3 regions of the Streptosporangium sp. LJ11 genome follow, and region 3 is predicted to be linked to each of the others. Evidence: riboswitches for the same ligand, from Rfam matches in the RefSeq annotation. Region 3 holds a riboswitch; each other region holds the start of a gene.
What was found. A riboswitch is a leader RNA that binds a small molecule or an ion and turns the genes downstream of it on or off. The one in region 3 is predicted to bind cobalamin.
Positions count from the first base shown of each region.

Region 1: another riboswitch for cobalamin. It lies ahead of cobN (cobaltochelatase subunit CobN); the one in region 3 lies ahead of ACTOQ3_RS06380 (ribonucleoside-diphosphate reductase subunit alpha).
Region 2: another riboswitch for cobalamin. It lies ahead of metE (5-methyltetrahydropteroyltriglutamate--homocysteine S-methyltransferase); the one in region 3 lies ahead of ACTOQ3_RS06380 (ribonucleoside-diphosphate reductase subunit alpha).

Region 1 is NZ_JBPXMB010000006.1:143,770-154,213, forward strand. Features, by position in the region: gene ACTOQ3_RS11330 (PucR family transcriptional regulator) at 1-675, shown strand, start outside; gene ACTOQ3_RS11335 (precorrin-2 C(20)-methyltransferase) at 800-2,317, opposite strand; gene ACTOQ3_RS11340 (precorrin-8X methylmutase) at 2,338-2,964, opposite strand; gene ACTOQ3_RS11345 (precorrin-3B synthase) at 2,961-4,571, opposite strand; cobalamin riboswitch at 4,618-4,790, shown strand; gene cobN (cobaltochelatase subunit CobN) at 4,981-8,676, shown strand; gene ACTOQ3_RS11355 (glycoside hydrolase family 15 protein) at 8,750-10,444, opposite strand, start outside.
Region 2 is NZ_JBPXMB010000017.1:122,953-133,396, reverse strand. Features, by position in the region: gene ACTOQ3_RS24945 (SAM-dependent methyltransferase) at 211-1,008, opposite strand; gene metE (5-methyltetrahydropteroyltriglutamate--homocysteine S-methyltransferase) at 1,303-3,528, opposite strand; cobalamin riboswitch at 3,639-3,849, opposite strand; gene ACTOQ3_RS24935 (NUDIX hydrolase) at 4,035-4,769, shown strand; gene ACTOQ3_RS24930 (5'-methylthioadenosine/S-adenosylhomocysteine nucleosidase family protein) at 4,766-5,884, shown strand; gene ACTOQ3_RS24925 (hypothetical protein) at 5,953-7,863, shown strand; partial or broken gene ACTOQ3_RS24920 (replication initiator) at 7,879-8,721, shown strand; gene cutA (divalent-cation tolerance protein CutA) at 8,806-9,123, shown strand; gene ACTOQ3_RS24910 (helix-turn-helix domain-containing protein) at 9,933-10,265, opposite strand.
Region 3 is NZ_JBPXMB010000003.1:362,305-372,748, reverse strand. Features, by position in the region: gene ACTOQ3_RS06390 (mechanosensitive ion channel family protein) at 1-93, opposite strand, end outside; gene ACTOQ3_RS06385 (ribonucleotide-diphosphate reductase subunit beta) at 185-1,180, opposite strand; gene ACTOQ3_RS06380 (ribonucleoside-diphosphate reductase subunit alpha) at 1,223-3,433, opposite strand; cobalamin riboswitch at 3,550-3,750, opposite strand; gene ACTOQ3_RS06375 (tripartite tricarboxylate transporter substrate-binding protein) at 3,755-4,774, opposite strand; gene glmS (glutamine--fructose-6-phosphate transaminase (isomerizing)) at 5,018-6,838, opposite strand; gene ACTOQ3_RS06365 (hypothetical protein) at 6,882-7,157, opposite strand; gene ACTOQ3_RS06360 (N-acetylmuramoyl-L-alanine amidase) at 7,311-9,545, shown strand; tRNA gene ACTOQ3_RS06355 (tRNA-Gly) at 9,634-9,705, shown strand; tRNA gene ACTOQ3_RS06350 (tRNA-Cys) at 9,731-9,801, shown strand; tRNA gene ACTOQ3_RS06345 (tRNA-Gly) at 9,876-9,947, shown strand; tRNA gene ACTOQ3_RS06340 (tRNA-Val) at 9,961-10,035, shown strand; gene ACTOQ3_RS06335 (hypothetical protein) at 10,114-10,444, opposite strand, start outside.

The sequences.
Region 1 (10,444 bases), on a different contig from region 3:
GAGAGGTACGGCCCTGCTCGCACCACCATGGCCGATCCCGCGCTCGTCGAACTGGTGATCAGTTCCGGCAGCGACGAGGCGGCCAGGGCCCGGGCCCTGCGACTGCTGGGCTTCGCCGCCGACCTGCCGATCCGCGTCATCGCCGTACGGTCGCGGCGTCCGCTCGACCAGGTCGGCGGCCTGATCTGCCCGGCCCGCCCGGTGAAGGCGGCACCGGTCGCCGACGTGGGCGTCATCCTGGCCACCACCCTGGACCCGGCCCGCTTCCCGGCAGGCGTACAGGCGGGCATCGGCGCCGCGGAGAGCCCCGACCGCTCCTGGCGGGAGGCCCGCACCGCCCTCCGCTTCACCACCCCGCGCCGGCCGGTCGTCCACCACGACGACCTGGGCGTGCTGGCGCTGCTCGCGCAGGTCCCCCAGGACACCGCGCGAGACAACGCCGACGTGGCCGCGATCGCCCGGATGGCCGGCACCCCGGAGGACCTGGACACCCTGGACGCCTACTGCGCCACCGGCTCCCTGCGCCGGGCCGCGGACCTTCTCCACCTGCACCACAGCAGCGTCTCCCGCCGCCTCGAACAGATCGGGAAGACCCTGGGCGTCGAGCTCACCGAGCCCACCGGGCTGATACGGGCCAGGCTCGCCCTCACCGTGTGGCGGCTCCTCGACGACTGAGGAGGAGCCGCCTCGCCGTCCCGGGCACCGCCGGCGGTGGCCCGCCGTGCGCGGGGCGCGCCGGGTGGGGCCGCGCCGTGCCGGATCGGTCCGCCGGAGGCCACGCCGCCTCCGGCCCGGCGCGTCAGGCGGGGTAGCGGCGGGGGGTGAACACCACCCGGCCGCCGTCACCCCGCTCGGCCACCCGCGTGGTGGACGAGCCCACCAGCAGCAGGCAGCGCATGTCGATCGCGTCGGGGTCCAGGTCGCCGAGAGTGGTGACGGTCATGCTCTCCCGGGGCCCGCCGACGTCGCGGCCGACGACCACGGGGGTCTCCGGCGCCCGGTGCTCCAGCAGCAGGTCCCGCGCGGCGGCCACCTGCCAGGTACGGCTCTTCGACGCCGGGTTGTATATCGCCAGGACGAGGTCGGCCTTCGCGGCGGCGCTGATCCGTTCGGCGACCACCTCCCAGGGCTTGAGCAGGTCCGACAGCGACAGCACGCAGTAGTCGTGGCCGAGGGGCGCACCGGCCCTGCTCGCCACCGCGTGCGCCGCGGTCAGGCCGGGCAGCACCCGTACCGGCACGTCCGCGAACCTCGGTTCGCACGCCACCTCCAGCACCGCGCTGGCCATCGCGAACACCCCGGGGTCGCCCGAGGACACCACGGCCACCCTCGATCCGGCCGCGGCCAGCTCCAGCGCGTGCGCGGCCCGTTCGGCCTCGACCCGGTTGTCGGTGGGGTGGCGGCGCTGGCGCGGGTTGGGCGGGACGCGGTCCAGGTAGGGGCCGTACCCGACGAGCTCGTCGACCCCGGCCAGCGCCTCCTGCGCCTCCGGCGTCAGCCACGGCCGCCCGGCGGGGCCGAGCCCCACCACGACCACCTCGCCGCGCGCCCTCACCTCGCCCGCGCTCCCGGTTCCGGTGGCGGGCGCGGGGCTCGCCGCGTTGACGGGGCTCGGGATCAGCGCCAGCGAGAAGTACGGGACGCTGCCCGGGTCGACCTCGGCGAGGGGGGCGAGGCGCTGCTGCCCGGTGGTGGCGCGCTCGACGTACCAGGCCTCGTCGAGACGCCCGGCCTGGGCCAGCGCGTCGCGGACCTTGGTGAAGGTACGGCCGAGCTTCAGCACGGCCGCCGAGTCGGTGGCCGCCAGGCGCTCGGCGAGCACCTCGGCCGGGAGCGTTCCCGGCAGCACGGTCAGGACCTCGTCCCGCTCGACCAGCGGGCGCCCCAGGACCGCCGAGGCGCCGCTCACGGACGTCACGCCCGGCACGACCTCGGTGACGTAGCGGTGCGACAGGCGCTTGTGCATGTGCATGTACGAGCCGTAGAAGAGCGGGTCGCCCTCGCACAGCACCACCACGTCGCGCCCGGCGTCCAGATGGGCCGCCAGCCGTACCGCGCAGGCGGCGTAGAAGTCGTCGATCGCCCCCTGGTAGCCGCCGGGGTGGTCGGTGGTCTCGGTGGTGAGCGGGTAGATGAGCGCCTCCTCGACCTGTCCCTCCCGCAGGTAGGGGGCGGCCACCGAGCGGGCGATGCTCCGGCCGTGGCGGGCGCTGTGGAAGGCGATCACATCCGCCTCGCCGATCAGGCGGGCGGCCTTGACGGTCACCAGTTCGGGGTCGCCGGGTCCGAGCCCCACGCCCCACAGCCGTCCGGTCACGCGTCCGGTCACGTCGTCGCTCACTCTTCCTCGCTCGCCATCGCGTTGACCGCGGCGGCGGTCATCGCGCTTCCGCCCCGCCGCCCGTCCACGACCAGGTACTCCAGGTTCGCCGGGTGCTCGGCGAGGGCCTGCTTGGACTCGGCGGCACCGATGAAACCGACCGGGACGCCGAGTACGGCGGCCGGGCGGCCCGCGCCCTCCTCGACCATCTCCAGCAGCCGGAACAGCGCGGTCGGCGCGTTGCCGATCGCGACCACCGAGCCCTGGAGCCTGTCGCGCCACAGCTCCAGCGCGGCGGCGCTGCGGGTGGTGCCCAGTTCCGCGGCGAGTTCCGGCACCCGGGGGTCGCCGAGGGTGCAGATCACCTCGTTGCCCGCGGGCAGGCGCCGCCGGGTCACCCCGGAGGCGACCATCATGGCGTCGCAGAGCACCGGCGCGCCCGCGCGCAGCGCCTCGCGCGCCGAGGCCACCACGCCGGGTGACCAGCGCAGGTCGCTCACCAGGTCGACCATCCCGCAGGCGTGGATCATGCGGACCGCGACCCGGGCGACGTCGGCGGGCAGGCCGGACAGGTCGGCTTCCGCGCGGATGGTGGCGAAGGAGCGGCGGTAGATCTCCGCGCCGTCGCGGACGTAGTCGATCACAGTTCCCCTCTGGCGGCCGCCAGCGCGGCCGCGGTCTCCTCGATGCCGGAGCAGGTCAGATCGGTGCCGTCCAGCTCCAGGCGGTAGCCGTCACCGGTGGCGACCACATCCGCGACCCGCCCCCTCGGACGGCCGCAGCGCCTGCCGCAGCCCGCCCAGTGCACGGGGAGCGTATCGGTGCCCGGCCCGTTCCCGGACGGCGGGGCCACGGACGGCCCGCTCCCGAACCGCTCCCTTCCGGGCGGCACGGCCGGGGGTGGTGCGACCGCGGGCGGCGGGACGGCGGGCGGCGAGGTCGTGCCGACGGCTACGGCGGTGGCTGTGCCGACGGCTACGGCGGTGGCTGTGCTGACGGCTATGGCGGCGGCCGCGTCGGCCTGGACGTCGGCCAGGGACTTGGCGCAGCCGGGGCGGCCGGTGCAGGCCGTCACGCCGATCCACGGCGAGGCGGGGTCGACGACCAGCCCGGCGGCCTCCAGACGGGCGGCCGTGCCCGCGACCTCGGCGCGGTCCAGGCCGGGCAGGACCACGCCACGCCATGGCGTGAGCCGGATCTCCCCGCCCGAGGCGGCGTCCGCGAGCAGCAGTGCCAGCGCGGAGGTCAGCCGCCCCAGCGGGATCGCCACCCCGAGCGCGACCCGCGCGTCCCCGTCTCCGGTGCCGCTCGCGGGATCCGTCCCTCCTCCGGCGCCGGTTCCGCTCCTCGTCCCGTCCGTGCTCCCGAGGACCCCGACCGGCCCGAGGGTCACGACCCGCGGTCTCACCGGGTCGAAGGGTGTCGTGCCGGGAACCCCGAGGGCGGTTCGCACGCGGGCGGCGATCAGGGAGGGACCGCCGGGGAGTTCGGCGATCCGCCAGGCGGTGACGTCCCGGGTGGCCAGCTCGTCGAGGAACGCCTCGGCGGCGGCGAGCAGGGCGGTCACGGCTCCGGCCGGCGGGACGCGCAGGCCGGTGTCGGTCCCGGCGAGGATCAGCGCGGCCTCGTCCGGCCCCGTGAGCAGGATCCCGGCGTCCGCGCCCAGACCGGCCACGTCCCCCCGGCCGTCGTCGAGGGCGAACATGAACCGCCCCGGCAGGGCGGCGAGGGCGGGGCGGGCGCACAACCGCCGGTCCAGCTCGCCGATCAGCGGTGTGACGTCGGCGATGCCGCCGCCGCGCGGATAGTGCGGACGATCCGAGATACCCGTGCTGTCTGGAGTGTCCGCACCGCTCGATCTGTTCGGCCCGCTCGGCCCGGCCGGCCCGCTCGGCTCGGTGGGTCCGTCCAGTCCGGTCAGCGGGGAGGCGAGGATGTTGCGGATCCGCTCGTGCGTCGCCGAGGGCAGCAGGCCCGCCCTCGCCATCCGCGTGGCGAACCCGTCCCCCGTACCGCTGTCCGGATCCTCCGGGCCGAGGCCGCGCACCTGGACGTTCGCGCGGGAGGTCAGCTCGATGACGCCGCCGCCGTACGCCGCGGCGGCCTCGGCGAGTTCGCGCAGCTGGAAGGGGGTGAGACGGCCTCCGGGCACGCGGACGCGGGCCAGGCCGCCGTCCGCGGCGGCATGGACCTGAAGCGCACCGGGACATGCGTCGAGTCGCGATCGTCCGGAAAAGTCGGCAATGGACACTCGAAGGATGCTAACGCCAGTTTCTTGCAACGAACCGGACTGCCGTAGTGTCATCGGTGGCGACGGCAAAGGGAGGAAGCCGGTGTGAATCCGGCGCGGTCCCGCCACTGTAACCGGGGAGCGAACCCCACCCGGGCCACTGTCCGACGACGGGCGGGAAGGCCGGGGTGAGCACCGATCCGGGAGCCAGGAGACTCCAGCCGTCGCGGCCGACGACGACCCGGGGCGAGGACCCCGAGGGAGGAAGCTCCGTGCGCTCTTCGCCGTTCCCCCGCGACACCGTGGCATCGCCGTTCCCCCGCCACACCGCGCGCTTCTCACGGTTCCCCCGCCACATCGTGGCGCCGTTCCCCCGCCACGCCGTGGCGCCCCTGGGCCGTACCGCCCTTCCTCTCCCGGAGTGTGGCGCGTGATCCTCCTGCTCTCGACCTCCGACACCGACCTGCTGAGCGCTCGCGCGAGCGGCGCCGGCTACCGGCTCGGCAACCCCGCCCGGCTCGCCGCCGCAGACCTCCCGCCGTTGCTGGAGGGCGCCGACCTGGTCGTGGTACGCCTGCTGGGCGGGCGCCGCGCCTGGGAGGAGGGGCTGGACGCCCTGCTCGCCGGCCCCCGGCCCGTCGTCGTGCTCGGTGGCGAGCAGGCGCCCGACGCCGAGCTGATGGAGCTGTCCACGGTGCCCGGTGGGGTCTGCGCCGAGGCGCACGCCTACCTCGCCCACGGCGGCCCGGCCAACCTGACCGAGCTGCACCGTTTCCTGTCCGACACGCTGCTGCTCACCGGCCACGGGTTCGCCGCGCCCGAGCCCACCCCCACCTGGGGGACGCTGGAGCGCGAGGCGCGCGACCAGGACGGTCCCGTCGTCGGAGTGCTCTACTACCGGGCCCACCACGTGGCCGGCAACACGGCCTTCGTCGAGGCGCTCTGCTCGGCGATCGAGGACGCGGGCGCGCGGGCGCTGCCGGTGTACTGCGCCTCCCTGCGCACCGCCGAGCCCGGCCTGGTGGAGGTCCTGCGCGCGGTGGACGCCCTGGTGGTGACCGTGCTCGCCGCGGGCGGGACCCGCCCGGCGACCGCGTCGGCGGGCGGGGACGACGAGGCCTGGGACGTCGGCGCGCTCGCCGAGCTGGACGTGCCGATCCTGCAGGGCCTGTGCCTGACGAGCAGCCGGGCCTCCTGGGAGGAGAACGACGACGGCCTGTCCCCGCTGGACGCCGCCACCCAGGTCGCGATCCCCGAGTTCGACGGGCGGATCATCACGGTGCCGTTCTCCTTCAAGGAGATCGACGAGGACGGGCTCACCGTCTACGTGGCCGACCCCGAGCGGGCCTCGCGGGTGGCGGGCATCGCGGTGCGCCACGCCGCGCTGCGGCACATCCCGCCCGCCGAGCGGCGGCTGGTGCTGATGCTGTCGGCCTACCCCACCAAGCACGCCCGCATCGGCAACGCCGTCGGCCTGGACACCCCGGCCAGCCTGGTGCGGCTGCTGGCCGCGCTCGCGCGGCGCGGTTACGACATCGGCGCCGAGGACGAGCTGCCCGGGGTGACCGGGCAGGACGGCGACGCGCTCATCCACGCGCTGATCGCCGCGGGCGGGCAGGACCAGGACTGGCTCACCGAGGAGCAGCTCGCCGGAAACCCGGTGCGCATCGCGGCGAGCCGGTACGCCGAGTGGTACGCCACCCTCCCGGCGGACCTGCGCGCCCGGATGGAGGAACACTGGGGCCCGGCGCCCGGCGAGCTGTTCGTGGACAGGTCGCGCGACCCGGAGGGCGAGATCGTGCTGGCCGCGCTGCGCTCCGGCAACGTGGTGGTCATGGTGCAGCCGCCGCGCGGCTTCGGCGAGAACCCCATCGCGATCTACCACGACCCCGACCTGCCGCCCAGCCACCACTACCTGGCCGCCTACCGCTGGCTGGCCGACGGCTTCGGCGCGCACGCCGTGGTCCACGTGGGCAAGCACGGCAACCTGGAGTGGCTGCCCGGCAAGTCGGCGGGCCTGTCGGCCTCCTGCGGCCCGGACGCCGCGCTCGGCGACCTGCCGCTCATCTACCCGTTCCTCGTCAACGACCCCGGCGAGGGCACCCAGGCCAAGCGCCGCGCGCACGCCACCCTGGTCGACCACCTCGTCCCGCCGATGGCCCGCGCCGACAGCTACGGGGACATGGCCAGGCTGGAGCAGCTCCTCGACGAGCACGCCTCCATCGCGGCGATGGACCCGGCCAAGCTGCCCGCGATCCGCGCCCAGATCTGGACGCTGATCCAGGCCGCCAGGCTCGACCACGACCTCGGCGTCGCCGACCGCCCGCACGACGCCGAGTTCGACGACTTCCTGCTGCACATCGACGGCTGGCTGTGCGAGGTCAAGGACGTCCAGATCCGCGACGGCCTGCACGTGCTCGGGGCCGCCCCCGAGGGGCGGCCGCGCGTCGACCTGGTGCTGGCCATGCTCCGCGCCCGGCAGATGTGGGCGGGCGGCGAGGCGCTCGTCGGGCTGCGCGAGGCCCTCGGCCTGGCCGAGGACGGCAGCGCCGGACGGATCGGCGTCGACGAGGCCGAGACCCTGGCCCGCGCCCTGGTCGAGGCCATGGAGCACCGCGGCTGGGACCCGTCGGCGGCGGGGGAGGTGACCGCCGAGGTCCTGGGCCGGGCGGACGCCCCGGCAGGAGGCGCCGGTTCGACCGGCACGCACGACGCGACCGGCCGGAGCGGCGCGCCCGGCGCCGGGGGAGCGGCCGTCGCGCGCGGAGCGGATCCCGGGACGGTGGAGAGGATCCTGCGGTTCGCCGCCGTCGAGGTCGTGCCCCGGCTGGCGCGTACCACCGACGAGATCGACGCGATCCTGCACGCCCTCGACGGCGGTTACGTCCCGGCCGGGCCGAGCGGGTCGCCGCTGCGCGGGCTGATCAACGTGCTCCCCACCGGCCGCAACTTCTACTCGGTCGATCCCAAGGCGGTGCCGAGCAGGCTGGCGTGGGAGACCGGCCAGGCGATGGCCGAATCCCTGCTGGAGCGCTACCGCGCCGACACCGGTGACTGGCCGCGCTCGGTCGGGCTGTCGGTCTGGGGGACGAGTGCCATGCGCACCGCCGGGGACGACGTCGCCGAGGTGCTGGCGCTGCTCGGCGTGCGGCCGGTCTGGGACGAGGCCTCGCGCCGCGTCACCGGCCTGGAGCCGATCCCGGCCACCGAGCTGGGCCGCCCGCGCGTGGACGTCACCATCAGGATCAGCGGCTTCTTCCGCGACGCCTTCCCGCACGTCGTGGCGATGCTGGACGACGCCGTACGGCTGGCGGCCGGGCTGGAGGAGCCCGAGGAGCTCAACTACGTGCGGGCGCACGTGCTCGCCGACCAGGCCGAGCACGGCGACGAGCGCAGGGCCACCATGCGGATCTTCGGCTCCCGGCCGGGGGCCTACGGGGCCGGGCTGCTGCCGCTGATCGACAGCCGCAACTGGCGCGACGACGCCGACCTGGCCGAGGTGTACGCGGTCTGGGGCGGCTTCGCCTACGGCCGGGGCGTCGACGGCGTTCCCGCCAGGCGGGACATGGAGACGGCCTACCGCAGGATCGCCGTGGCGGCCAAGAACGTCGACACCCGCGAGCACGACATCGCCGACTCCGACGACTACTTCCAGTACCACGGAGGCATGATCGCCACCGTCCGGGCGCTCACCGGCAAGGCCCCGGCCGCCTACATCGGCGACAGCACCAGGCCGGACGCGGTCCGCACCAGGACGCTCTCCGAGGAGACGTCCAGGATCTTCCGCGCCAGGGTGGTCAACCCCCGCTGGCTGGCCGCGATGCGCAGGCACGGCTACAAGGGCGCCTTCGAGCTGGCCGCCACCGTCGACTACCTGTTCGGCTACGACGCCACCACCGGCGTCGTCGCCGACTGGATGTACGACAAGCTGGCCGCGACCTACGTGCTGGACCCGGAGAACCAGGCGTTCATGGCCCGGTCCAACCCGTGGGCGCTGCACGGGATCGCCGAGCGGTTGCTGGAGGCGGCCGGCCGGGGCATGTGGGAGCACCCCGACCCCGCCATCCTGCGCGACCTCCAGGAGGTCTACCTCAAGTCCGAGGGAGACCTGGAGGACGGCGCCTGACCCACGGACTCACCGGCCCCGCGCGGCCCGCCCTCGCGGCGGGGCCGCGCGGGGCACGCGCCCGGACGGGCGTTCAGCCCAGGGCGTGGTCGAGGTTGAACGCGGCGCTGATCAGCGCGAGGTGGGTGAAGGCCTGCGGGAAGTTGCCGAGCTGCTCGCCGGTCTGCCCGATCTCCTCGGCGTACAGGCCGAGGTGGTTGGCGTACGTGAGCATCTTCTCGAACGCCAGCCGGGCCTCGTCCAGGCGCCCGGCGCGGGTGAGCCCCTCGACGTACCAGAACGAGCAGATCGAGAAGGTGCCGTCCTCGCCGCGCAACCCGTCCGGGCTGACCGCGGGGTCGTAGCGGTAGACCAGCGAGTCGGACACCAGGTTCGCGCCGAGCGCGTCGAGGGTCGACAGCCACTTCGGGTCGATGGGGGAGATGAACTTCGCCATCGGCATCATCAGCACCGAGGCGTCCAGGACGTCGTCGTCGAAGTGCTGGACGAACGCCCGCAGCTCCTCCGACCAGCCGCGCCGCATGATCTGCCGGTAGATCGCGTCGCGGGCCAGCTGCCAGCGCGGCGTGTCGGCGGGCAGCCCACGGTGGGCGGCCATCCGCATGGCCCGTTCGATGGCCACCCAGCACATCAGCCGCGAGTAGACGAAGTCCTTGCGTCCGCCGCGCGTCTCCCACACGCCCTCGTCGGGCCGGTCCCAGTTGTCGCAGACCCAGTCCACCAGGATGTGGACGTCGTCCCAGAGGGCGCTGGAGATCGGCTGGTGCCACTTGTCGTAGAGGTAGACGGAGTCGAGGAGGGCGCCGTAGATGTCCAGCTGCAGCTGGTCCACGGCGGCGTTCCCGACGCGCACCGGGGCCGAGCCCTGGTAGCCCTCGAGGTGGGGCAGCTCGATCTCGGGCAGCTCGGTGCGCCCGTCGATGCCGTACATGATCTGCAGCGGGCCCGAGGGGCCGTCGCCGTCGCGGCTGACGTGCCGGGACAGGAATCCCATGAACGCCTCGGCCTCCTCGCCGAAGCCCAGCCGCAGCAGCGCGTACACGCAGAACGCCGAGTCGCGGATCCAGACGTAGCGGTAGTCCCAGTTGCGCTCCCCGCCGAGCTGCTCGGGCAGGCTGGTCGTCACGGCGGCCACGATCCCGCCGGTCGGCGCGTACGTGAGGAGCTTCAGCGTCAGCGCGGACCGGTGGACCATCTCCCGCCACCGGCCCCGGTACCTCGAGGAGGACAGCCAGCGGCGCCAGTACGCCACGGTCGCGGCGAACTCCTCCTCGGCCTCCTCGGTCGGGCACGCGCGCAGCGCCACGTCGTCGCCGAACCTGTCGAGGGCGAACACCGCGCACTCGCCCTCGTTGAGCTTGAACTCCGACCGCACGTCCTGGCCGTCCACCTCCAGGGTGGTGCTGGACGACAGGGCCAGGGACAGCGACGGCGACTCGAAGAGCGCCCGGCCCCGGTGCATGCTCAGGGTGTGGGACTGCCTGCCGTAGTCGAACCGCGGCGCCACCCGCGCCCGGAACGGCAGCGACCCGCGGACGCACTTCACCCGCCGGATCAGCCGGTGCCGGGCGCCGTCGCGCGTGTCGCCGACGATCGGCATGAAGTCCTGGATCTCGCCCACTCCGTCGGCCGCGGAGAAGCGGGTGATCAGCACGTTGGTGTCGGGGAAGTAGAACTGCTTGGTCCTGGCCGGGGTGGCCGTGCCCAGCTCGAACGATCCGCCCCGGCCGGCGTCCAGGATCGAGCCGAACACGCTGGGCGCGTCGAA
Region 2 (10,444 bases), on a different contig from region 3:
GGCCGGGCTGCCCACGGGCAGCGGCCCCGCCGATCATCGTCTGCGAAGGAGGTGCGCCCGAGCTCGGCGCAGATCGTGTGGACGGCGTCGACTCGGGCGGCCGGCAGGTGGGTGTGCTCGCGCGGCGGGAAGGTCTCCCCCGGCCGTTTCGTGAACCTGGAACGGATCACCATCGGGACCCGGTGGACGTCTCCCGAAGGGACGCGACCCCTACGGAACTCTCGCGACCATGCCGAAGATGCCGGGTTCCGCGAGGTCGGGGATGGGGTCGAAGTCGTCCTCGGGGCGCCAGCCCTGGACGGGGACGATGCCCGGAGCCAGGAGCTCCAAGCCCTCGAGCCACGCGGCCATGTCCGCGCGGGTGCGGCCGACGACGGCTCCCTGACGGGTGCGGCCGTACAGCTCCTGGCCCTTCTTCGCCAGGTCTCCGGTCAGCTCGCCGGGGTGGCCGTGGGAAATGGCCACGTAGCTGCCGGACACCAGCGGGCGACGGATCTCGGCGATGATGCCGGCCGCCTCCTCGTCGTCGGGGATGAAGTGCAGGACGGCCAGCAATAACACTCCCACCGGCTGGGTGAAGTCCAGGTAGTCGTGGACCGTGGGGTGCCGCAGCAGGGCGGCCGGGTCGCGGATGTCGGCCGGGACGACCACCGTGCCGGGGTTGTCGGCGAGCAGCGCGCGAGCATGGACGAGCACCACGGGATCGTTGTCGACGTAGACCACCCGTGAGCTCGGCGCCGCGCGCTGGGCCACCTGATGAACGTTCTCCTGCGTCGGCAACCCGGCGCCGATGTCGAGGAACTGGCGGACGCCCGCGTCGACGAGGGTGCGCACGGCCCGGCTCAGGAAGGCACGGTTGGCCCTGGCGTTCTCGCGCGCGTTCGGCACGGACTGGAGCACCATATCGGCGGCTTCACGATCCGAGGCGAAGTGGTCCTTGCCGCCCAGCAGGTAGTCGTATATGCGTGCCGCGCTCGGCACGGTCAAGTCCACGCCCGGTATATCCATGGACGAAAGGTTAATGAATCAAGCTCCTTCATCGGCGTTTTTCGCGCAAAGGCTGGACATCGGTCCCCGGCCGCCCGAGCGAGGTCTGCGCGCTCGCCAGGAGTCAGCCGTTCCGGCATGCACGACCTCGGCCGAACGTAGAGGCGCTCGATCAACGATCTTCTGCACCGGCCCGCCTGGCGACGCCGCGACGCAGGACCCCGGCAAGCCACGAGACCGGCCCCTGCCTCCGAGGCTCGATCATGTGGCTGAAGCTCCTCACCCCAGCCACATGATCGAACCTCTGAACCGGCTCTAGACCGCTTCCGCGCGGACACGCAGGGCAGCCTCGACCATGTTCCTGAGGCTGGCCTCCGTCTCCGGGTAGTCGCGGGTCTTCAGGCCGCAGTCGGGGTTGACCCAGAGCAGGGCCGGATCCACCGAGGCCGCGGCCGTACGCAGGGCGGCCTCGATCTCCCCGACCGAGGGCACCCTGGGCGAGTGGATGTCCCACACGCCGGGCCCGATGCCGCGCGCGTAGCCGAAGGCGCGCAGGTCGTCCAGGAGTTCCATCCGGGAGCGGGCCGCCTCGACGCTGGTCACGTCGGCGTCCAGGTCGCCGATCGCGCCGATGATCTCTCCGAACTCCGAATAGCACATGTGGGTGTGGATCTGCGTGCTGTCGGCCACCCCGCTGGTGGCCAGCCGGAACGCGGCGACCGCCCACTCCAGGTATGCCTCGTGGTCGGCCCGCCGCAGCGGCAGCAGCTCCCGCAGCGCGGGCTCGTCGACCTGGATGATCCTGATGCCCGCCGCCTCAAGATCGCGGATCTCGTCGCGCAACGCCAGCGCCACCTGCCTGGCGGTCTCGCCCAGTGGCTGGTCGTCGCGGACGAACGACCAGGCCAGCATGGTCACCGGGCCGGTGAGCATGCCCTTGACCGGCTTCTTCGTCCGCGACTGCGCGTAGGAGGCCCAGCGCACCGTCATCGGCTCGGGACGGGAGACGTCGCCGAACAGGATCGGCGGGCGGACGTAGCGGCTGCCGTACGACTGCACCCAGCCGTGCTCGGTGGCGGCGTAGCCCTCCAGCATCTCGGCGAAGTACTGGACCATGTCGTTACGCTCGGGCTCGCCGTGCACCAGCACGTCCAGGCCGATGTCCTCCTGCAGCGCGATGACGCGGTCGATCTCGGCCTCCATCCTGCGCTCGTACCCGGCCCTGTCGATGTCGCCCGAGCGCATGGCGGCGCGGGCCTGGCGCACCTCGCCGGTCTGTGGGAAGGAGCCGATGGTGGTGGTGGCCAGCGGCGGCAGGCCCAGGTCGGCGTTCTGCACGGCGAGCCGCTCGGCGTGCGGGGCGCGCGGGCTGCCCTCGCCCAGGGCATCCAGCCTGGCTCGCACCCGGGGGTTGAGGAACCGCTCGACGGTCCTCTCCCCCGCGACGACCTCCTCGCCGTTCAGCGCCCGGCCGATCCGTACGACCTCGTCGACCTTCTGCCTGGCGAAGGCCAGCCGCTCGCGCAGCCGCGGGTCCAGCGAGGTCTCGGCGTCCAGGTCGAGCGGGACGTGCAGCAGCGAGCAGGAGGTGCTCACCACCAGCCGGTCGCTCAGGCCGAGCAGCGCGGCGCAGGTCGCCAGCGCCTTCGCGATGTCGGTACGCCAGACGTTGCGGCCGTCGACGACCCCGGCGACGAGGGTCTTGCCGGGCAGCCCACCGGCGGCGGCCAGCGCCTCCAGGTTGCCGGGCGCCGAGACGAAGTCCAGGCCGACGGCCTCGACCCGGCTGCGGGCCAGGATCTCCAGTGCGGGCCCGATCTCGCCGAAGTAGGTGGCCACCAGCAGCCGGGGGCGGCTGCTGAGCTCCCCCAGCCGCGCGTAGGCCCGGCGCAGCGCGGCCAGCTCCTCCTCCGTATGGTCGGCGGCCAGTACCGGCTCGTCCAGCTGCACCTCGGCCACCCCCGCCGCGGCCATCCGCTCCAGCAGCTCGGCGTAGGTCTCCAGCAGGCCGTCCAGCAGCCGCAACGGCGCGAAGCCGGGCTCGGTGGACTTGGCCAGCAGCAGGAACGACAGCGGCCCGACCAGCACCGGCCGGGTCTCGACGCCCAGCCGCCGCGCTTCGGCGTACTCGGCCAGCGGCTTGCTCCAGTCGAGCCGGAACCGGGTCTCGGGGCCCACTTCCGGAACCAGGTAGTGGTAGTTGGTGTCGAACCACTTGGTCATCTCCAGCGGTGCGACCCCCTCGGCGCCGCGGGCCATCGCGAAGTACGGGTCCGCGGCACCGGAAAACCGCTCGGGCACCGCGCCCACCATGACGGTGGTGTCCAGCACGTGGTCATACAAGGAGAAGGTGTTGGACGGCACCGCGTCCAGCCCCGCCTCCGACAGCTTCCGCCACACTCCTTGCCGCAACCCGGCGGCCGTCTCCTGCAAGCCGGCGGCGTCGACCCGCCCGGCCCAGTGATCCTCCGTCGCCCGCTTCACCTCGCGACGGCCCCCGATACGGGGATAACCCAAAACGGTCGTGGTGACCTTGCTCATGGCGTCCTTCCCTCGGCTCATGCCATGCCGACCCACGGCCACACGGAAGGAACACCCAGGAAAAACCCATCCCAGGCCCTCCCACGAGACCACGGATCACCGCACACCGGACGGCGCACGAGCGGCTGGCAGGTCTTCGGACTCGCGGGCATCACACACACTCCTACTGACCGTCGCTTCCCAGATGACACGCACCCAGTGCCGATGACGGCGTTCGTTCCCACTCACCGCTGCGGGGCAGTCCCGGAATCACACCGGGTTCCCTCTTACGACTCCCGACACCAACACGGCACCGGGAGAACCAACCGCGCCACGAGCATAACCCGCCCCCACCCCCACCGGACCGGGACGCCACCCAGCGGATCGATGAGGCAGGGATCACCTTCGATCACCCGGCCGCGCGCTCATCCCCATCAGCGTGAAGTAACCCTCAGCGGACCGTGGCTGTCTAGAACTAACCATTGCGCTACTTTCTGTCAAAGTGACAGAAATCTAATGTCGCCTCCATGAGCGATGACCGATGGGAGCCACCAGCCGTCCTGCTCGCCGTTGACCTGGTGATCCTTACCTTGCGCGAATCGCGCCTGCACGTGCTCCTCGTCGAGCGTGGCATCGAGCCGTGCAAGAGTGCCCAAGCTCTGCCAGGCGGCTTCCTTCAGCATTCGGGAGAGAGCCTCATCGAGGCGGCTCACCGGGAGCTGGCGGAGGAGGCCGACCTGGATGTCGAGACACTCCGCCTTGAGCAACTCGGCGTCTATGACGACCCTGGCCGTGACCCTCGCGGCCGGGTGGTGAGCGTTGCCTATCTGGCCATCGCCCCTCGGCTGCCCGAGCCGATCGCCGGGACCGACGCCGCCCGCGCAGGCTGGCAATCCACCGACCGGGTGCTTTCCGGAGCGTTGAAGCTCGCTTTCGACCACCGGCACATCGTCGCGGACGGCGTCGAGCGCGCCCGCGTCAAGCTTGAGCATTCCGCACTCGCCACAGCCTTCTGCAGGCCGACCTTCACGATCACCGATCTCCAGGACGTGTACGAGGCGGTATGGGGGATGCCACTCGACCCCCGCAACTTCTACCGCAAGGTCCAGAAGACCGAGGGCTTCATCGTCTCTGCCGGTTCGGCACGGAAGGCCGCGACCGGACGACCGGCTCGGCTGTTCAAAGCCGGCCCTCGCGATGTTCTGAACCCCCCGATGATCCGGCCCACCGACTCGCCAAACGGAAAGGAACCAACGCAGTGAGCCTCGTCGTGATCCTCACCGCACTAGACCTGGAATACCAGGCGATCCGAGAGAAGCTGATCAACCCGCGCCTGCACCGACACCCGCAAGGCACCCGCTTTGAGGTGGGCCGACTGGCGGACGGGCGATCCCGGGTGGCCCTCGCCCACGTCGGCAAGGGCAATCACTCCGCGGCGGTGCTCACCGAACGCGCCATCGCCGAATTCCAACCGGCCGCTCTCCTGTTCGTGGGTGTGGCCGGCGCGCTGCATCCGGACATCGCTCTCGGAGATGTGGTGGTGGCCACGCACATTTACGCCTTCCACGGTGGGACCAGCGAGGATGACCGCTTCAGGAGCCGTCCCCGCGTCTGGGAGACCTCGCACGCCGCCGAGCAGATCGCCCAGCACCTGTGCCGCAGCGGTGCCTGGGGCAAGGATCTCGATTCCCGCCCGGATGTGCACTTCGGGCCGATCGCCGCAGGAGAAGTGGTCCTGAACTCCCGGCTCTCCTCACACGCCCGCTGGATTCGCGACAACTACAACGACGCGCGGGCGATCGAGATGGAAGGCGCAGGCGTGGCGCAGGCCGGGCAGCTGAACCGAGCGCTGCCGGTGGTCGTGATCCGGGGCATCAGCGACCGAGCCGACGGCACCAAGGAGACCACGGATCGCGAACGGTGGCAGCAGCGGGCAGTCGCCAACGCGGCCGCGTTCGCCGCAGCTCTCGCCGAAGAACTGTCCACCGAAGAGCCCACGAGAAGGAGCTCCACCATGCCCGACACGACCAGGAACATCGCGAAGGGGAACGCTCGCGTGGGAGTGCAGGCAGGTACCGTACACGGCGGCATAAGGATCTCTCCCGAACCGTCCAGACCGACGGACCTGCCCGAAGCGCTGCTCTCCTTCCGCACCCGGCTCCAGCAGGCACGGGCGGCGGAACGTTTGGACGAGGTGACCTACAAGGCGGCGGAAGCGGAACTCGCCGTGGCCGACCAAGCGCTGAACACGGAGACGCCGGACCGGAAGAACATGCTGACGCTGGCGCTCAAGAAACTACGCGGACTCGTCGGTGATGTGGCCGAGCTGGCGGCGGAGCTGACAGTCATCATCGCCCTTGCCCAGGCCCTGTCATGACAGAACCCGGGCACCACGGCGGCAACGTGGCCGCGGGTTCCGCTCAAGTCGGAGTGCAGGCCGGGACGGTGCACGGCGATGTCGTTTACATGACGACACCACAGGACTCACCGGAGACCAAATTCCGGACGGGTGTCTCCTTCCTGCAGGGGCGCATGCCGAAACAGGCCCGGCAGCTCATCCGCGAGGCAATGACCGACTACACCACCAACGAGGTCTGCTTCTACTGGCTCCTCGCCATGGTGAGCGGCCGGACCCGGCACGAGTTGAACAAAGACGAGACCGTCCAGCTAAGAGACAGGAGCGCCATCCTTCGGCTCTCGGGCGAGGACGCGTGGCGGGACGGCGTACGGATCATCGACCGTCTCCTGGAGTCGGCCGGTAAGGCCGAGGCGGACATCCGCGTTGTGGTCAAAGAGCTCGACGCGCTACGCGAACCGCAACGCGGCCTGATCCTGGAGCACTTGGAGCTGTACCTCGACGGCCCGATCGAGGACCATCTGTGGCACCGGGCGCTGTCGAAAGCCAAAACGGACCAGATGGCCAGCGACCGGGAAGATCGAATCTGGAAATTCTTCCATCCCGTGCCAGCCGTCCCCTTGCCTCGAGAGCCGCGGCCATCCGGCATCCCTCTGGGGACCTGGGTCCAAACCGTAACGACGACGGCTGTGCTTCTCGTGACGACAGCCCATCTCGGCTATCTGGTCCTGAGGAGCGGCAGCGTTCCCTCGATGCTCGCCTACCTGCTGGCTGTCACCGGCGCCTTCGTCGGCGTACGGAACGCTGTGGACTGGCGCTTTCGTGTCGTACGCTGCCACGCCAAGAACAGGGAGTATTTAGGGTTCGCGACCGGTACACCGCCTGGCGGCTTTGCGAAGAGGGCGAAGCACCGGATAGACCACTACTTCGCCATATACCTTCCGTCCGGCGTGGACCGAGACGCCTGGCTGGCACAGACCAAGGGGATCCGCGGGAGCCTCTGTGAGGAGATCGCTGAGGTTTACGCAGGGATCCCGGGCGGAGTCGAGAAGGTCGCCTGGCTTATCCGGCACCGAGCGAGCGACGTCAGCACCCGCCACAGGAAAGGCACACTGTGGAATTACCGCGAGGAACTCGCGACGCCTCGGCGAACAAAGACGCTGGCGATCCTCGGACTTGCCACCCTCACAGGTGGGGGAGGTTTGGCCACGAGCGGTGCAGCGCTGATCGACCCTCTGCGGACGATCGGCATGATGCTCGTCCTACTGATCGCTGGGTGGATCGGCGTCCGCACGGGGCTGCACATCGTCCTGGAGCGCCGCCGGTACGCCGCCGACAGAATTGAAAACCTCCGAACCTGGGAGGCCGACAAGATGGCTCTGGCTCGATGGCGCGCGAAGCTGGCCAACAAGCCCTCCGACAAGGAGATGGCCGCCTGGCTGGACTGCGACCGGAAAGTGCTCCTAGAAGAGGCTCTGCGCCACTATCGGTTGACCATGAGCGGCGTCATCGCCTACGCCTTCATCGAAGCGCCCGCTCCGTCGAGCGCACGCGCGCGGGTACGCAACGGGCCATGGCGCTACAAGAGATACAAGCTTCTGGTCTTCCTCATCACCCAGGAAGGAGTACGTCAGCTCAATGTCACACTCGACTCCTTGAATGGCACGTTCCATAACCGCCAGCGGCTCAACTATCGCTTCGAAGCGGTCGCCTCCGTACGAGTGAGCGAGGCAGACAACGGCGACCGCACCTTCCAGCTCACGCTTGTCAACAGCGATGAGATCACTGTCCCGGTGAGCCAAGGGATGGAGGAGCTTCAGCTGGGAGAAAATCCCGGAGAGGTGGCCGAGGTGACATTGGACGCAGCAGGACTCGCCCATACCCTCCATGTTTTGGAGGGAATCGCCGCGGAAGGAAAAGGCTGGGTCGAACAGCAGGACAAACGCACGGGCAATCTCCTGGGTACCTTGAACGACTCCGGACCCCCTCAAAGCTCATGACATGTCGCCTCGGCCATGCGCTTGCCCTTGGCCGAGGCCCAAGCACTCCCGGCTGTCATGGCTTGGCAGCTCTGCGTACCTCGTGCTCACCCGCGCGAAGTGCTTCGCCTGTCGTATGCCAAGGTCGCCGAGTACCAAGCGCGCGGTCTGGTCCACTTCCACGCGGTGATCCGCCTCGACGGCCCGGACGGTCCCGACTCCCCTCCCCCAGGCTGGGCAACCGTCCCGCTGCTGGACACCGCGATCCGGCAGGCCGCCGTACAGGTCGTCCCGGCCTCGAAGCAGTCGCCGGACGCTCCTCCGCCGGTCCTGCTGCGCTGAGGTGATCAGCTCGACGTGCGACCGGTCTACCTCTCCACCGACCTGGACGGCGTGAGTGACCAGCGGGTGGCCTCCTACGTGGCCAAGTACGCGACCAAGGGCGCCGAGTCGGCGGGAACGGTGGACCGACGCATCCGTGACGTTCGAGACATCGCCCGACCGGACGTGACCGAACACGCCCGACGCATGATCCTGACCTGCCTCGCCCTGAACCGCCTGCCTCAATACCGGCTACTCCCGCTGCGGCACTGGTCGCACATGCTGGGCTACCGGGGCCACTTCTCCACCAAGAGCCGCTACTACTCCACCACCCTCGGCGAGCTACGCCGCACCCGTGCCGACTACCGGGCCGCGCAAGCCCGGATGATCCTCGGCCTGCCCGACCCTGCCGAAGAGATCACCCTCACCCTGTCCGAGTGGCGCTACGCCGGAAGCGGCCACCGACACGGCGAACCCTTCTGGGCGGAACTGGCCCGGCAACGCATCGCCACCGCTCGCAAGATCGCCAAAGAACCTGCTCATCCTGAAATGGAGTGATCTCATAAGGATGCGTTCCAGTCGTCCGGAAGCCGTCTTCACTCTTCTGTGCCGGATCCGGGGAAGTGATCCAGGCTTGGCCACATGACTGGCTACCTTCAGGTTTCGACCACAGTGGACAGCCGTGATGCGGCGATGAATCTTCTCAGATCTGCCGTTCGTGCGAAATTAGCAGCATCGGGCCAAGTCTTCGGGCCTGCGCAGTCTGTTTTCTGGCATGAGGGAGAAATAGGCGAAGGGGAAGAGTGGCAGATCTTCCTGAGGACGACTGTGGAGCGCTACCCGGACTTGGAGGCACATTTGATATCCGAGCATCCGTGGAACAACCCTGAAGTGACCTTCACATCGATTGACGGTGGGTCGGCCCCGTATTCGGAATGGCTGAGCAAGACGACGGCGTAGCCATGCGGTCGAAGAGTTCGGCAACGGATGACAGCGACCTGTGATCCTCAAGTCGCTCAAGAACGGCACTGACGCGCTGGCGTGGACGAATCGACGCGACATCCACGGAGAGGCTCAGCGACTGACTCAAGGCGGCGGATGCGCGTTCGATCTCCCCGGCGTCTAGATACGCTTCCGAAAGCCAAGTCGTATAGAGGGACTTGTCCCGGGCGTGGGTGTCCTCGTATTTCGAGAGGGCATCCTCAAGAACGGCGATGGCCTTAACGGGTTGATTCAGCGCGACCCAGCACCGTCCTGTCATGATCTGAAGTTCGAGCCGGTCAACCCAGAGTGCCCACCTGGATTCGGCTCACCACTGCTCTCCTCAAGCGCCCTACCGGCTTCTTCAAGAGCTCTTTCGACCTCAACCTGGCATCTCTGCCCTTCAAACGCGTACGCCCACGCCGCTCGCTCCAGCAGGAGTGCCCTGACCTCAGGGGGAGTCCCTCGCTCCGCCACCCGGCACGAAGCATCCGCTTCCTGAATCCCCGGAGAGCCATAACTTACTTTCTGATAGGCCAGGAACGCCGGCGAATTGGCAAGAAGGGCGGTGTCTCCGGCATCGGTGGCGGCCGACAAGCTTTTCTTGAAAAGCCGCCTCGCCCTCTTGGCCCATCCCGCGTCGAAGGCAGCCCATCCCGCCTGCTGCGCTTGCTCGCTGACCACGCTTAGCAGCGCTCTTCCCGTCTTCTCCGTATAACTGGCCTCGCTGACGAGTGTGCTCGTTCTCTCAAGTTCAGCAGCATAGGGAGGATAGGTTTCGGCACCACCTAGATAGTCGTCGATTCGACGTAACCGCGCAATGCGCTTGCGAAGCGAAACGACAAGCTCATCATTGACGCGTCGCCCCCGAGAGAGAAGGATAGGCCGGTCTCGTTGAAGAAGCCGGTGATGAGCTCGGGTCCTTTGGAGGCCAGCGCCGCGGTTCCCCCGGCCTGCCAGGTGCGATACCAGCGGCTGGCCGACATCGGCGAGACCCGCAGCAACCGCGCCACCTCGGCCTGCGACGTTCCCTGCGCGAACATCTCCGCCGCCTGCAGTCGCACCGCCTCACGTCGCGCTCGGTCTTTGCCGGTCAATTCACCGCCTTCGGGATATCTCATAACTCCGGCATACCGAACGTGAGGTCATCCAACGGCCATAAATCACCACTGATGATCTAACTCCCGAGCTTCAGCCTCAGTAATGGCACGGCGATCAACTCGTGGCCTGGTCTTGTCATGAGGTGCTCACGGCGTTCTACTCCTCGACTTACATTTCGGAGTAGCCGGCCGACCGGACG
Region 3 (10,444 bases):
CATGAGCGGACCGGCGAGAACCCATTTCTCACCGATCAGCCGCGAGCGCAACACCCGTCGTACCACCTCCACCGCCACGACGGCGGCCGCCACGGAGACAATCATCATGATCCAGCCGGACACTTGAGGCGTCCTCCTCGACGTCTGTCATCCTCGTCGTGCTCTTCCCTGGATCACCAGCTAATCAGAAGGATTCGTCGAATGTGACATTCCCTTCGACGGCTATCTGGTAGGCCGAAACCCGCCGTTCGAAGAAGTTGGCCAGCTCCTGCACGTCCTGCAACTCCATGAACGCGAACGGGTTGGCCGTGCCGTAGCGGGCGGGCATCCTCAGCCTGACCAGGCGCTGGTCGGCCACGTACTCCAGGTACCGGCGCATCTGGTCCACGCTCATCCCGAGCAGGCCGTCGCCGCACAGGTCGGCCGCGAAGGCCAGCTCGGCCGCCACCGCCTCCTCGATCATCTGGGTGACCTGCTCGGCGAGCTTGTCGTCGAACAGGTCCGGCTCCTCGGCCCGTACGGTCTCCACGACGCCGAAGGCGAACTCCATGTGCATGGACTCGTCGCGGAACACCCAGTTCGTCCCGGTGGCCAGGCCGCTGAGCAGGCCCCTGGAGCGGAACCAGTAGACGTAGGCGAAGGCCCCGTAGAAGAACAGCCCCTCGATGCACGCCGCGAAGCAGATCAGGTTGAGCAGGAACGCCCGCCGGTCCTCCCGCGTCTCCAGCCGGGTCAGCCCGCCGAGCGAGTCGATCCAGCGGAAGCAGAACTCCGCCTTGTCCCGGATCGAGGGGATGTGCTCGACCGCGGCGAAGGCCTTGACCCGCTCGTCCGGATCGGGCAGGTAGGTGTCCAGCAGGGTCAGGTAGAACTGGACGTGCACCGCCTCCTCGAACAGCTGCCTGCTGAGATAGAGGCGCGCCTCGGGGGCGTTGAGGTGCTGGTAGAGGTTGAGGACGAGGTTGTTGGCCACGATCGAGTCGCCGGTGGCGAAGAACGCCACGAGGCGGTTGATCAGGTGGCGCTCCTCGGGCGTCATCCTCGCCAGGTCGGCCAGGTCGGAGGTGAGGTCCACCTCCTCGACGGTCCAGGTGTTGCGGATCGCGGCCCGGTAGCGCTCGTAGAACTCGGGGTAGCGCATCGGCCGCAGGGTGAGATCCATGCCGGGGTCGAGCAACATCGGGTGAATGCCTTTCTGAGGGCTTTCGGGGAGCCGGGGCGGCTACTGGCAGGCGTCGCAGTACTCGGGGTTCTCCAGGGAGCAGGCGACGGCTTCGGGGTCGGGCGCCGCCCGCTCCACCGGCGCCGCCACGGTGGCCTGCGCGATCCTGGTGGCCGGGCGCGAGCGCAGGTAGTAGGTGGTCTTGAGGCCCGACTTCCACGCGTAGGCGTACATCGAGGAGAGCTTGCCGATGGTCGGCGTGGCCATGAAGAGGTTCAGCGACTGCGACTGGTCGATGTACGGGGTGCGCGCGGCGGCCAGGTCGATCAGCGCCTTCTGCGGCAGCTCCCAGGCCGTCCGGTAGAGCGCCTTCAGGTCGGCGGGGATCTCCGGGATGTCCTGGACGGAGCCGTCGGCGCGCTTGATCGCGTCGCGGATCAGCGGGGTCCACAGGCCGCGGGCCTGGAGGTCGCGGACGAGATAGCGGTTGACCTGGAGGAACTCCCCCGAGAGGGTCTCGCGCTTGAAGACGTTGGAGACCTGCGGCTCGATGCACTCGTAGCAGCCCGCGATGGAGGCGATCGTGGCCGTCGGCGCGATCGCGATCATCAGCGAGTTGCGCAGGCCGGTCCCGGCGATCCGCTCCCTGAGCTCGGCCCACTCCGCGGACCCCGCCGCCTCGTAGTGGTCGGGGTGGAGCACCCCGGCGGCGGCCCTGGTCTCCTCGTACGACGGGTGACGGCCCCGCTCCACGGCCAGGTCGGAGGAGGTCCGGTAGGCGGCGAGCGCGATCTCCTCGGAGATCCTGGTGGACAGCTCCAGGGCGCGCGGCGAGTCGAACGGCAGCCGCAGCGTGAACAGCACGTCGGCCAGGCCCATCACGCCGAGCCCGATCGGGCGCCACTTCCGGTTGGCCGCCTCCGCCTCGGGGGTCGGGTAGAAGCCCAGGTCGATGGTGCGGTCGAGGAACCGCACGGCGGTACGGACGGTCGCGCGCAGCCGCGCCCAGTCGACGGCCTCCCCGGCGTCCGCCGACAGGTGGGCGGCGAGGTTGATCGAGCCGAGGTTGCAGACGGCGGTCTCCGCGTCGCCGGTGACCTCGAGGATCTCGGTGCAGAGGTTCGACAGGTGGATGACGTTCTGGGGCCTGGCCGTCTGGTTGGAGGTCCGGTTGGCGGCGTCCTTGAAGGTCATCCAGCCGTTGCCGGTCTGGGCGAGCGTGCGCATCATCCGCCCGTACAGGGTGCGGGCGGGGATCTGCCGGGTGAAGCGGCCCTCGGCCTCGGCGGCCCGGTAGGCGTCGTCGAACGCGGCGCCGTACAGGTCGGTGAGGTGCGGGACCTCCTTGGGATCGAACAGCGACCAGACGCCGTCGGCCTCGACCCGGCGCATGAACTCGTCGGGGATCCAGTTGGCCAGGTTCAGGTTGTGCGTGCGGCGGGCCTCCTCGCCGGTGTTGTCGCGCAGTTCCAGGAACTCCTCGACGTCGGCGTGCCAGGGCTCCAAGTAGACGCAGGCCGCGCCCTTGCGCCGGCCGCCCTGGTTGACCGCGGCCACGCTGGAGTCGAGCGTGCGCAGCCAGGGCACGATGCCGTTGGAGTGACCGTTGGTGCCGCGGATCAGCGAGCCCCGCGAGCGGACCCTGGTCCAGGCGATCCCGATGCCCCCCGCGTACTTCGACAGCCGCGCGACCTGCCCGTAGCGCTCGTAGATGGACTCCAGCTCGTCGCGGGGCGAGTCGAGCAGGAAGCACGAGGAGAGCTGGGGCCTGCGGGAGCCGGAGTTGAACAGCGTGGGCGAGCTGGGCAGGTAGGACAGGGTGGCCATGAGCGCGTACAGCTCGGCGGCCTCCTCGACGGTCTCGGACAGGCCGCAGGCCACCCGGAGGAAGAAGTGCTGCGGGCGCTCCAGGACCTTGCGGGTCCTCGGGTGGCGCAGCAGGTAGCGGTCGTAGACGGTACGCAGCCCGAAGTACTCGAACCTGGCGTCGGCCTCCGGATCGGCCAGCGCGTCCAGGACCCCGGCGTGGGCGGCCACGAACTCCGCGAGCCCGTCCTGGATCAACCCCGCCTCGTGGGTCGCGGCGATGGACTCGGAGAAGTCGCGGACGCCGTGCTCGGCGGCCTCGTCGGCGATCAGCTCGGCCAGCATCGCGGCGGCGACCCTGGAGTTCTCGGGATCGGTGATCACCCGGGCGGCCGCCTCGTCGATGGCCAGCCTGCGGTCGTCCGACGCGGTCCCCGCCGCGGTCTCCGCCAATGCCTGTGTCACGTAGTGCCCCTCGCTCGATCGGACTTCCCCGTACGGCTCCGCCGGATGGGCACGCGTCCGCGAGCGATCCCGGGCACGCCGGATCGCCTCGTTCCGCGGACCCTCCCACGAGGCCCTGGACGTTCACGTCACCGGCAGGTCTTCGGACTCACGGGCGCACCGCACACACCTACCGGCCGTCGCTTCCCAGGCATGGTTCACCCAGTGCTCGATAACGGCTTTCGTTCCCGTTCACCGCTGCGGGGCAGTCCCGGAATCTCACCGGGTTCCCTCTTGCCTCGCCCCTCGCGGGGCGAACCAGCAACGAGCAGGATCCTACATCTAGGGGCGCCGGACGCAACTACCCCAACAGGTTGTGTCGGAGGACTTCAACAGTCCGAGCTCGTGAAGCACGCCGCGAGTGCGGCCCGTCTCGGTGGAGAGCCACTGGCGGAACTCGTCGCCGCTGAGGTAGACCCGGCTCCAGCCGTGGGACGCGCACAGGGCACGCCAGCGCGGCGCGGCGTCGATCCTGTCACACAGGGCGATCGCGGCGTCCCGGTCCCCCGGGCTCATGCCCTTGGGACCCAGCAGGCCGCACCAGTCGCTGTACTCCAGGCGGACGTCGACCTCCATGAGCGTCGGCGCGTCGATCCCGTCGATCCGGCCGCCGGAGGAGACCACCAGGGGCCGCAGGCGGCCCGCGGCGATCTCGGGCCGCAGGGCGCGCGCCGATCCCAGCAGGGCCGCCACCCGGCCGACGTGGAGCGCCTCGGCGGCGTCCTCGGGGGCGAGGTATCCGGCGTACTCCAGCAGCCGGATGTCCACCCCCAGGCACTTGCCGATCATGCCGTAGAGCACGTGGTCGGAGCCGCCCTCCGACCGTCCGCCGACCGTCAGCCCCGCCGGGTCGTGCCGCAGCCGCGCGACGAAGTCCTCGAAGGTGCGCAGGCGGGAGCCGGAGGAGACCACCAGGACCGCCCAGTCGCCGACCAGGCGGGCGATGGGAGTGGCGGCGTTCACCACGGCCGTGGTGTTGGCGATCTCCGCGGCGGCCACCATCGGCATCGCGGTGACGAGCAGCCTGCCCTCGCGCGCGAAGGGTCCGCGGAAGGCGCCGAACGCGTCGCGCGGGGCGGAGCCCAGGGCTCCCGCCCGCTCGACGGCCATGGCGGTGCGCGCCAGTCCCGACTGGACCAGGACGGTCGCCAGCCTGCCCGCGATCCTGTCCCAGCCGTGGCCGTCGGCGGTCGGCTCGAGAAGGAACAGGCGCTTCACCGCCGGATCGGCGCCGCCGTCCGCACCGCACCCCGCGGCGACCACGGCCCCCGCCGCCAGTGCGAAAAACCCCCTACGGCGCATAAGCGCCCCTTCCCCCAAGAACCCCCTATACCATAGGTTACTTTCCCCTCACTTTCTGTGATGAAGTGGGGTATGCCGGAACTTCCGGTGATCCACGTTCGGGCACGGATCACCGGAAAACACTGGAAATCCGGATATCGAAGACGACCGTCTCGCGAGGGCTCAGGAAAACGCACCCCCGCCCCCGGCAGGCCGGGGACGGGGGTGCGAAGGCAGAGAGGTAGAAGAGAGGTGGAGAGGGTCTCACTCCACCGTGACGCTCTTGGCCAGGTTCCTGGGCTTGTCGACGTCCCTGCCCAGCGCCACGGCGGCGTGGTAGGCGAAGAGCTGGAGCGGGATCGACAGCAGGATCGGGTCCAGCTCGGTCTCGTTCTTGGGCACCACGACGCAGTCGTCGGCCAGCTTGGGGTCGGCCGTGCGGTGGCCCACCATGAGCACCCGGCCGCCCCGGGCGCGGATCTCGCCCAGCGTGGTGAGGTTCTTGTCCAGCAGTTCGTCGTCGGGGACGATCGCCACCGTCGGCATGTCCGGGCCGATCAGCGCCAGCGGCCCGTGCTTGAGCTCGCTGGCCGGGTACGCCTCGGCGTGCACGTACGAGATCTCCTTGAGCTTCTGCGCGCCCTCGCGGGCCACCGGGTAACCCCTGACCCGGCCCACGAACATCATGCTCGGCGACTCGGCGTACTTGCCCGCCAGCTCCTCGATCTGCGGCTCCAGCGCCAGGATCTCCTTGATCTGGTCCGGCAGCCTCCGCAGGCCGTCGCAGATCCTGCGGCCGTCGGCGGGAGACAGGTCACGCACCCGGCCCAGGTGCAGCGCGAGCAGCGCGAAGGCCACGGCGGTCGAGGTGAACGCCTTGGTGCTCGCCACCGAGACCTCGGGACCCGCATGCAGGTAGACGCCGCCGTCGCACTCGCGGGCGATCGCGCTGCCCACGGTGTTGACGATGCCGAGCACCCGGCCGCCCTTGCGCTTGAGCTCCTGCACGGCGGCGAGGGTGTCGTAGGTCTCCCCCGACTGGCTGATCGCCACGTACAGGGTATCGGCCTCCACCACCGGGCTGCGGTAGCGGAACTCGCTGGCCGGCTCCGCGTCGGCCGGGATGCGCGCCAGCTCCTCGATGAGCTGCGCGCCGATCTGGCCCGAGTAGTACGCGGAACCGCAGCCGATGATCTTCACCCGGCGGAACGAGCGGGTCTCCCGCGCGTCCATGTTGAGACCGCCCAGGTGGGCGATGTGGAAGCGGTCGTCCAGCCGCCCGCGCAGCGTCCTGGCCACCGTGTCGGGCTGCTCGGAGATCTCCTTGAGCAGGTAGTGCTCGTAGCCGCCGGTGTCGTAGTGCCCGGCCTCCCAGTCGACGGTCAGCGTCTCCTTGGCCGTCTCCCGCGCGTCGCTGGCGAAGGTGTTGAACCCGTCGGCCCGCAGCACGGCGATCTCGCCGTCCTCCAGGTGCACCACCTGGCGGGTGTAGCGGACCAGCGCGGCGACGTCGGACGCGGCGAACATCTCCTTCTCGCCGATGCCCAGCACGATGGGGCTGCCGTTGCGCGCCACGACCACCTCGCCGGGACGCTCGGAGTCGATCACCGCGATCCCGTACGTGCCGACGACCCGCTTGAGCGCGGTCCGCACGGCCTCCTCCAGCGAGTCGGCCTCCTTGACCGTGCGGGCGATCAGGTGCGACAGCACCTCGGTGTCGGTCTCCGACAGGAAGATCGCCCCGTCGGCCTCCAGCTTGGCGCGCAGTTCGTCGGCGTTCTCGATGATGCCGTTGTGCACGACGCCGATGCGCTCGTCGGTGGACAGGTGCGGGTGGGCGTTGACGTCGCTGGGCGCGCCGTGGGTGGCCCAGCGGGTGTGGCCGATGCCCAGGCCGCCCTTGAACCGCGCGGGCACGACCGCGGCCAGGTCGGCCACCCGGCCCTTGACCTTGCGCATCTTGAGGCCCTTGTTGGAGACCACCACCCCGGCCGAGTCGTAGCCCCGGTACTCAAGACGCTGCAGGCCCTCCAGCAGGATGGGTGCCGCGTCCTTGGGCCCTACATAGGCCACGATTCCGCACATGTAACCGCTCCTTGTCCATAAACGATCGGGGTGCCGTCGTCCGCTACCCGTAGACGATCCGGCGAAGCTGCCGCAGGGAGAGTTCGGGTGCCGCGACACGGCGTACCGCCAGCTCGGCGGCGACCCTGGGGAAGATCTTCTCGTTGACCAGCCCCCTGGCCTTGAGCTCCGCGTGGCGCCGCCGGACGAACTCGTCGACGGGCTCGGAGAAGTAGGCCAGCACATCCGCGACGACCCGCGCCGCCTCGCCCGGACCGAGCGCGCTCGTCCGGGTCAGGTGGGTGATCAGATCCTCGTGTGGATTCCGTGCCGTGGACACAGAGCAGGACCATACGCATCCGGGAGAGAACACACCAAGTTTCCTGCCCGATTCCGGGCAGAGAATCTCTTCAACATCTCAACCCCGCCGCAATGCGCGACAGTCGGTAATCTCTGATAACTCTAGGTAGTTACCAGAGGGGGAGGAACCGCTATGCGCCGCCTGCCGGGGACCACCGTCGTCGCCGCTCTCACCGTCCTGGCCTCGGTCGCCCTGGCCTCGGTCGTCCCGGCGCAGGCAGCACGTCCCGGGGACCGGCCCACCCGGCTTCAGACGCACCCGGCCCCCGCCGGGACCACCGCGCCGCCCGCCACGGCGACGGGAGCGGGGGCACGGTCCGGCAGGCAGGCCGCCTTCACCGAGGCGGCACGGAGGTACGGGGTGCCGGAGAGCGTGCTGCTCGCGGTCTCCTACCTGGAGTCCCGCTGGGAGGGCCACGACGGGCTGCCCAGCGTCTCCGCCGGGTACGGCCCGATGCACCTGATCGACGGCCGGGCCGAACCCGGGCACCCCCACGGCGCCGGGGAGGACCCGCGCGGCGACGAGACCCGGCCGCGCGTGATCGCCCTTCCCCCCATGGCGGCGGACCCGCCGGAGGACACCCTGCGGCGGGCCTCGGAGCTGACCGGCCTGTCCCCCGACCGGCTGCGCGAGGACGCCTCCGCCAACATCATGGGCGGTGCCGCGCTGCTCGCCGACTACCGGCGCCGTACCGGCGGCGAGGGCTCCGGCGACGATCCGGCGAGCTGGTACGACGCCGTCGCCCGCTACCCCGGCGCCCCGGAGGGGGGCGTGGCGGCCGAGGAGGCGGCGCCGTCCTTCGCCGACGAGGTCTACGCGACGATCCGGGCCGGTGCCGCGCGGGTGACCGGCGACGGCGAGCGGGTGATCCTCCCCGCCACGCCGGGCCTGTCCACGCCCCCCGCCCCGCCCGCCCCCGCGGCGTGGCGCCGCGCCCCCGCGCCCACCCCGGCACCCGCCACCGTACGCGCCGTACGCGCCACGGGGTCCGCCGCGAAACCCGCCACCAAGCCCACCACGAGGCCCACCACGAGGCCCACCACGAGGCCCACCACGAGGCCCGCGACGCCCGCCACCAAGCCCACCGCGGTGCCCGCCAGAGTGCCCGCCCCCACCCCGGCGCCCGTCCCCACCCCCGCCACGAAGATCGCCATGATGCTCGCCAAGCGGCCCGCTCCCGCGCCGGGACCCGACTGCCCGAAGAGCGTCTCCTGCGAGTGGCTCCCGGCCGCCTACAAGCGGCTCCCCGGCGGCGGGTACGGCAACCACGACCGCTCCGCCGGCCCCCGGAGGATCGACTACATCGTGATCCACGACGGGGAGACGAGCTACGACGCGATGACCCGCCTGGTCAAGAACCCCGCCTACCTGAGCTGGCACTTCACCATCCGCTCCGCCGACGGCCACATCGCCCAGCACCTGCGGGCCAGGGACATCGGCTGGCACGCGGGAAACTGGTACGTCAACTCCCGATCCATCGGCCTGGAGCACGAGGGCTACCTGGCCAGGGGCGGCGCCTGGTTCACCGAGGCGATGTACCGGGCGTCGGCCAGGCTGGTCCGCCACCTCGCCGCCAAGTACGACGTCCCCCTCGACCGGGCGCACATCCTGGGGCACGACAACGTGCCGGGCACCACCCCGGAGACCGTGGGCGGCATGCACGACGACCCCGGCCCCTACTGGGACTGGGCCCACTACTTCGAGCTGCTCGGCAGGCCGCTGCGCGCCTCGGGCGGCGACGACGCGCGCTCGGTGCTGATCAGGCCCGACTACGACACCAACAGCCCGGGATTCACCGGCTGCGCCGGGGGGTGCCGCGGCCTGGGCGCCGCCTCGGTCTGGCTGCGCACGCGCCCCTCCGCCACCGCGCCACTGGTCAGGGACATCGGCAAGCACCCCACCGGCGGCTCCACGTACAGCGTCTACGACCACGCCGCCCGCGCCTCCACCGGCCAGCGGTACGCGCTCGCCGAGCGCAGGGGCGACTGGACCGCGATCTGGTATCTCGGCCAGAAGGCCTGGTTCCACGATCCGGCCGGAGCTCCCACCTCCGTGCGCGCGTCCGGCCCCCTGGTGACGCCCAGACCGGGCCGCTCCCCGGTCAGGGTGTACGGCAGGGCCTACCCGAAGGCGCCCGCCTACCCGGGGGGCGTTCCCGTACAGACCCTGACCCCGCTGCAGTACTCGATACCCACCGGGCAGGCGTACAGCTCCGGCGCGACGAGGCGGGCCTCCTACCTCAGGGCGGCCGCCTTCGACCCGTCCGAGCACCATGTCGTCACAGGAAAGATCCGCTACCGGCAGATCCAGTTCGGGCACCGGATCATGTTCGTCCGGGCCTCCGACGTCCAGCCGGTCACCAGGTGAGGATCTCCGGCGGCCCGCCTGGTTGCGCACATCAGCCCTGCGGAGGCGCTAGAGTTTTCACGTGCCCCGGAACGTTTCCGGGAGTCACGCGGAAGTGGCTCAGTGGTAGAGCATCACCTTGCCAAGGTGAGGGTCGCGGGTTCGAATCCCGTCTTCCGCTCCGGCGGGTCCTCAGGGGCCCGGCCGGTGGAGTGGCCGAGAGGCGAGGCAACGGCCTGCAAAGCCGTCTACACGGGTTCAAATCCCGTCTCCACCTCAACGCACGACCATCGGACCCCCAGGGATCCGGTAAAGTAGTGCGAGCGCGGAGGGGAAACCCGAAGCGGATACGCGGAAGTGGCTCAGTGGTAGAGCATCACCTTGCCAAGGTGAGGGTCGCGGGTTCGAATCCCGTCTTCCGCTCTGGTTCACCCGAGGACGATTAGCTCAGCGGGAGAGCGCTTCCCTGACACGGAAGAGGTCACAGGTTCAATCCCTGTATCGTCCACCATATCTTCACGGTTCAGATGGGGCTTCGAAGCTCCTGCGAGGTTTGTTCACGGGTCGCCGGGAGGCGAGCCTCAGCCTTTCATCCCGCTTTCGCGGCCTGGTCGCGCGCGGCGTCGGCGATCGTCCCGAGGTCGTCCATGGCGCTGGGACCGTTGACGACGACCAGGTGGTCGTCCGTGAAATTGGCGATCTCCGTCGTGTCGCCGCGCCGCACCACGTTGGTCGGGCCGGGCCGCCCCTCGACCTTTCCCACGGAGCCGCATTCGGCGTAGAAGCGCTTGAAGGCCTGGACGGTCTCGATCCCGGAGACGACGAGCTCCGAGACCGACACCCCGTCCGCCGAGGTGAACACCCGGAACCGCACCCGGGCCTCCCCCGGGGCGATGACCCGCTTCCCGCACGGCACCAGC